Regions from separate parts of the Lactococcus taiwanensis genome, predicted to be linked through region 2. Evidence: predicted binding sites of a transcription regulator. Region 2 holds the regulator's gene; the other holds the start of a gene.

Region 1 (3,429 bases), 820 kb from region 2:
GTCTTTGCTCCCGGCATTTTGATGAAGATTTACGGCGGAGCCATCTTGACCCGAATGTGATTTATTTGGTCAATCTTTTTCAAGAAATATCTTTAGATGAACTCAAAAAAATCTCGATAAAAGCAGATATGAAATTAAAAATTCGGCAATTTATTGATGGGATCTATGATGAATATGTGGGTATTCATCTCAAGGCGAAGAAATTTTTGGACTCCATGCAGCCAGGTTCGTGGGCGGATATTATGAAATGAGCCTGTGGATAAGATCAAAAATCTTTTCCTAATAAAATTATCCACAGGGAAAACTTTTCAAGGGGATGAGCTTTATCGAAATTTACTATAAAAAAACACTGACAGCTCTGTCAGTGTTTTTTAATTTTATTAAACGTGGATTGGTAAGCCATCAGCCAATTCAGCTGTATCCATAATCGCTTCACCAAGTGTTGGGTGAGGTTGGATGGTCAATGAGATATCTTTAGAAGTCAATCCATTTTCAATCGCTAGTGACAAACCAGAAATCAAGTCAGATGCACCAGGACCAACAATTTGCGCTCCAATGATGGCTCCTTCCTTAGTTTCGGTAATCAACCGTAAGAAACCAGTAGTATCATTCATTGAAATGGCACGACCATTTGCAGCAAATGGGAACTTAGAAATCTTAACATCTTTGCGATCTTTCACTGTTTCAGGCGTTTCACCGACAGTTGCCAATTCAGTAGTCGTATAGGCTACAGCTGGTAAAGCCACGTGTAAATCGACATCATCTTCAGCGCCAGCAATTGCAGCTGCAGCAACTTTAGCTTGGAAAGAAGCTTTATGAGCAAGCATTGGACCAGGCACCACATCACCAATTGCATAAATGTGGGGCACGTTTGTTGCATAAGATTCATTAACCTCAATCAACCCGCGGTCAGTCAACTTAACATCAGTATTGTTCAAACCGATTAAATCAGTATTTGGGCGACGGCCAATAGAGACGAGTAAGTAATCACCAGTCACTGTTTGTTCTTTTCCGTCCACTTCAAACGTCAAAGTCACATCTTTATCAGTTTGAGTAGCAGATTTAGCCATTGCTGAAGTAAAGATTTCAGAACCAGCAGATTTCACGCGATTAGCAATGATATCAGACATTTCTTTATCAAACCCATTTAAGATGTGATCCAATCCTTCAACGATTGTAATCTTAGAACCGAGCATCCGGTAAGCTCCACCAAGCTCAGATCCAATAACTCCTCCCCCAACAATAATCAAATGTTTAGGAACTTCTGGAAGTGACAAAGCACCAGTGGAGTCAATAATACGACCACCAAATGGGAAAGAAGGGATTTCGATAGGACGTGAACCAGTAGAGATAATCACATCATTAAATTGTAAAAGTTGGAAACCATCTTCTTGTTCAACATTAATTGTATTATTGTCAACAAATTCTGCCGTTCCTTTAATCACGTCAACTTTGTGCTTTTTAAGTAGCATTTTAACGCCACCTGTCAACTGGTTGACAACTTTATCTTGTTTCCATTTTTGAGCAGAAGCCCAATCAAGCTCTACTTTACTCATTGAAAGGCCGAAAGGATTTTTCTTTTCCGCAGCCTCCAAAGATTCTTGATAATGGTGACCAATATTAATCAATGCTTTTGAGGGAATGCAACCAATATTTAAACAAACCCCACCGACATTATCTTTTTCGATAATTGTAACTTTTTTACCAAGTTCAGCCGCACGAATGGCAGCAACATAACCACCAGGGCCAGAACCAATAACAACCAAATCAACTTCTGTTGCTTGTGCACCAACAACCATAATATATCCTCTTTCTTGTAAACATTAGTGTCAAATTGATTGACAATATTGTAAACTAGCTGACAAAACTTGTCAGCTGATGGAAAATGACGTTTTCGTTATTTTCCTATTAAATCTCCATCAACATAAACTCAGGATCAGCCAAAAGTGATTTCAAGTAGTTAAGAGAACTTTGTCCTAACATGCCATCAATCAAACGGTGGTCATAAGTTAGTGACAATTTCATATTTTGACCTACGACAATTTCACCTTCTCCATTGACAATTGGTTCTTTAACAATTGAGCCGAGTCCCAAAATCATGACATCAGAACCATTAATAATAGGTGTAAACCATGAGCCACGCGCAGAGCCAATATTTGAAATTGTTATAGTTGAAGCTTGCATTTGCTGTGGTTTCAATGTGCCTTCACGTGTAGCAGTAGCTAACTCAGCGATTTCTTTGGCAATTTCAAGAATTGATTTATTTTCAGCTTCATGAATAACCGGCACATACAAACCGGTCGGTGCATTGACTGCAATCCCTACATTAACGTGTTCGTGATAAACAATTTCTTGTTTTTCATAATCCACAGAAGCATTGATATCTGGGAATTTATGAGCAGTAGTGGCCAAAGCTTTAGCAACATAAGCAAGATAAGTTAATTTGATATCTTGTTTAGCGGCAATTTCTTTAAACATTGCACGATGTTTGACCAACTTAGAAACTTCAACTTGATCAAAGTTTGTTACTGGTGGAATGTGTGTATGTTGAGCAGTCATGACTTTAGAAACAACTTTACGAGTTGGATTCATTGCTTCACGTCGATCACCAGCCCCTGCTTTAACGCTTGGCGCTTTTTCAGCAACAGGAGCTGCTGGTTTATCAGCCTTAGGTGCTGGAGCAGCTTCTGATGCTGTATTTGCTGCAGGAGCAACATTGCCAGATTCAAAGGCTTTAACATCAGCTAAAGTGGTATGACCATGACGACCCGTTGCAGGAACTTGTGTTAAATCAATCCCTGCTTTACGAGCGTAGTGACGGACAGAAGGCATCGCAAGGATGTGTCCAGTAGAAGTCGTTTTTGTCATTGACGAATCAGCAGGAGTGGGTTGAGGAGCTTCAGCTGTTTGTGGTTGAGCTGGAGTAGGAGTAGGATTAGTTGTTGTACTCTCACCACTTCCATTGTATTCAATCAAAGGAGCCCCAACTTCTACAGTTGTTCCAGCTTCAACGAAAAGTTTAGTGACTTTTCCAGAATATGGAGAAAGAATTTCTTGCATGAGTTTATCATTTTGAACCTCTGCAACAGGATCATCTTCTTTAATTTCGTCTCCAACTTTAACTAACCAGTTGGCGATATCTCCTTCATGCATTCCTTCACCAATATCAGGCATCGTGAAGATTTGAGCTTCTCCAGAAGGCGCATCAGTTGTAGCAGTATCAGAACCAGCTGTTTCTTGAGGAGCAGGAGCGGCTGCAGAAGAGCCTGAACCGTCACCATCAAACTCAACCAAAGGAGCATCAACTTCTACGGTTGTTCCCTCTTCAACAAATAGTTTAGTAACAGTCCCAGAGTAAGGAGAGAGAATTTCTTGCATAAGTTTATCATTTTGTACTTCAGCAATGGGATCATCTTCTTTAACAACATC
Region 2 (3,429 bases):
GTTAGATGCAAAAAAAAAGACTGTGGGGGAGTGCTTTATTACTCATAGCATTCGTTTTAACAAGTAAACATGTCTCAGCAAGTGAGAAAGAAGTAGTCTATCGTTTGTACAATCCTAATAGTGGGGAGCATTTTTATACAACTAGTTTTTATGAACAAAACACTCTGAAAAATGTAGGTTGGCGCGACGAAGGAGTTGGTTGGCAAGCTGCAACAAAGGGAACACCTGTCTACCGAGTATATAATCCCAATGTTAAGGGAGGGAATCATTACTATACTATGAGTAATTATGAGGCTAAGAGTTTAATCAAAGCTGGTTGGCGATGGGATAACAATGCCAAACCTGTTTTCTATTCGGGGGGGAGCGTCAACTTATATGTTGCTTATAATCCGAATGCACAGTCAGGTAGTCACAACTATACCACAAATGTTTATGAACAAAATAACCTCCTTAAAAATGGTTGGAAATATGGTGCAATTGCTTGGAAAACGATGCCTTCTGATCCGCTTCCTACACTACCGCAAGGCTGGTCTATTGATCGCGCAATAAATACCAATAATTACTCCACACAAAGTTATGCATATAAACAATGCACATGGTGGGTCTATAATCGTGCCAAGGAATTTGGTATTAACTATGGATTATATATGGGCAATGGAAAAGACTGGCAGAACCAACCGGGTTACACGGTAACTAGCACACCACAACTTCATAGTGCAGTAAGTTTTAAAGCGGGGCAGCTGGGGGCAGATGCTAGTTATGGACATGTAGCTTTTGTGGAACAGATACATTCTGATGGGTCTATCCTCATCTCTCAGTCTGGAACAGGTTATAAAACATTATATGACTACCAAGTCCTAAGTAAAAAAGAAGCTGGACAATTAAAATATATTATTGGAAAATGATTTGTTCAGATTTTGACAAATAAGGTATTCTTTTTCTTTCTAATGTAAAAAATTGATAGTGAACAATTAAAATAAATTTGACTTTATCAATTTTTAATGTTAACTTCAAAGGGTATTATTAGGAGAATTATATTATGAAAAAAAAGATACTTTTGTCGGTAACATTTCTGGGTATAATTACACTTAGTGCTTGCTCAAGTACAAAAAATAGTGATGAAAAAACTCAAAAACATTCTGTAACCAGTTCATCAACTCAAAAATCTCTTTCTCGTTCAAAAAGCACATCAAGTTCTAGAAATAATGCTACGGCAGGTAGTCAAACTGAGAAGAGCAGTACAGGAAATATCTCCAAAAGTAGTACTTTTCCTTTATCAGGATATAGCTCTGAACAAATTGAATACGCACGAGTGACGGAAACATTGCTAAATTATTATAAGATCCAGCATCGACCAGTTTCTATTGAAGTCACTAAAAACGGCACCAACCACCCCGTTTTTCCTTTTTCAGGTTCTGTAGTTGTACCTCGTGATACGGTAACATTATCCTTTAGTTATGATCATACGATGGCTGGAACTAGTACTGTAACCTATAGTTCAAATCATAATGGTACGATTAATTTTTATAAAGATCCCAATCATTACCAGGACGTGAGGTACCTTCAAGATCCGGTTTGGGTTAAACAAGAGTCACAAAAATTATTGGATAGTACGCAATTGATTGAAATTCCTACCTCATTTGATAAGCAAGCTTCCCAAATTATATCTGAGATAGTGATTAAATAATAAGGTAAGCTATAAAATAGCATCAAAAAAAAACAGCTAGATTTAGCTGTTTTCTTATTCATTTTTTTCATTATTTCCCATAAAGAAAAGGAGGGTTTGGAGCTCTTTAGTTAAATCGATAGATTGAACAACAACGTCTGATGGAACGTGAAGACGAATTGGTGCAAAGTTTAAGATTCCTTTGATTCCTGCTTTGATTAAGTCATCGACAACTTCTTGAGCATTTTCTTTTCGAACGGAGAGAATGGCAGTTTTTATTTCAGATTTTTTGACATTTTTTTCTAGATCAGAAATATTATAAATGGGAATTCCATCGTCGGTTTGTGTTCCGACTAAAGGATTCCCAGCAATATCGTAAGCTTGAGTGATTCTCATTTTATTCCGTTCTTGGAAGTGGTAGTGGAGAAGGGCTCGACCAAGGTTACCGACACCAATTAAAGCAATGGGCGTTTCCTGATCTTGTCCGAGTAGTTCGCCGAAAAAATCGCGTAGAGTTTGAGTTTCATAGCCGTAACCCCGACGGCCCAGTTCCCCAAAAAGAGAAAAATCACGTCGAATTGTTGCAGCATCGACGCCGATTTTTTCGGAAATCAGTTGTGAATTAGTACGAGAAATATTTTCGTCAACTAAGCTTTTGAAGAGACGGTAGTATTGGGGCAAACGCTTTGCAGTTGCTTTGGGTAAGTTCTTACTTACTTTATTTTCGTTCATGTTGATACCTCGAATTTATAATTACTTTATTTATTTTATAATATGTTTTGTGATTATTTTACCAAAAGTTTGTGAAAAACTCAACTAAATTGTTTTTTTCAATTTTTTTCAGAAGTTTAGATGTAAAACTAAATATAATTTTAAAGAAATCTCATAAAACGCTTTCTTTAATTTGTCTTTCATGTTAGAATAGAAATATGAAAAAAAGATGAGGAGAAAATTATGATTAAAGTTTATCTCAGTGGTTCCTGTTCGTCCTGCAGAAAAGCTAGAAAATGGCTTCGAAAACGTCAACTAGAATTTATGGAAATAAATTTGTCTTCTACAGTTATGAGTAAAGAAGACTTGATCAAAATCTTATCTTTAACAGAGAATGGCTTGGAAGATATTATTGCTGTACGCGGAAAAACCTATCTAAATTTGGAACAAGAGTTTGAAAGTTTGAGCTTAGAAGAAGCTATCCGATTAATACAGAAAAATCCTCGCCTTTTGAAACGTCCACTTATCTTTGATGATAATCGTTTGTTAGTGGGTTTCAATGAGGAAGGGATTCGTGCCTTTGTACCAACGGAAGTTCGTAAGGTGGAGTTGAAACAACGTTTAATTTTAGCATAATTTTTAAAGAAAAGTGTTCAACTCGCTCAGTGAACACTTTTCTCTTTTCTTAAAAACTACAAAAAGACTTTGTTAAATGTTATAATCAGTTCATATGCTTTCTTTGGAGCAGTTATAATATACCTGCTTTGAAGAAACTTCGATCAGTTATAAAAAGGAAGATACAAACAATGATACTATTGCAAGGAAATGGAATTGCACGGACTTTCGGCGGTGACACCTTATTTGAAAATATCAATTTTAGCCTCCAGGATCACTCCAGAATTGCTTTAGTTGGGCGAAATGGAGCTGGTAAGTCAACTTTACTTAAAATCATCGCTGGAGTTGAAGAGGCCAGTCGTGGAACGATTTCCAAAACAAAAGATTTAAGTATGAATTACTTAGCTCAAGATACCGGGTTGAATTCCTCACGGACA

What was found. The regulator Rex, encoded in region 2, represses fermentation and respiration genes when NADH is low (regulators of the CRP and FNR family bind a similar motif). The targets are predictions, from matches to a motif close to TTGTGAANTANTTCACAA.
Region 1: a site for Rex is predicted at 1,848-1,865, ahead of lpdA (dihydrolipoyl dehydrogenase). Genes of this name have one in related genera too.

What each region holds. Positions count from the first base shown of each region.
Region 1 is NZ_CP070872.1:239,701-243,129, forward strand. Features, by position in the region: gene recO (DNA repair protein RecO) at 1-251, shown strand, start outside; gene lpdA (dihydrolipoyl dehydrogenase) at 381-1,799, opposite strand; gene JW886_RS01240 (2-oxo acid dehydrogenase subunit E2) at 1,909-3,429, opposite strand, start outside.
Region 2 is NZ_CP070872.1:1,062,362-1,065,790, forward strand. Features, by position in the region: gene JW886_RS05270 (CHAP domain-containing protein) at 6-905, shown strand; gene JW886_RS09860 (hypothetical protein) at 1,040-1,687, shown strand; gene JW886_RS05280 (redox-sensing transcriptional repressor Rex) at 1,742-2,398, opposite strand; gene JW886_RS05285 (Spx/MgsR family RNA polymerase-binding regulatory protein) at 2,621-3,013, shown strand; gene JW886_RS05290 (ABC-F family ATP-binding cassette domain-containing protein) at 3,184-3,429, shown strand, end outside.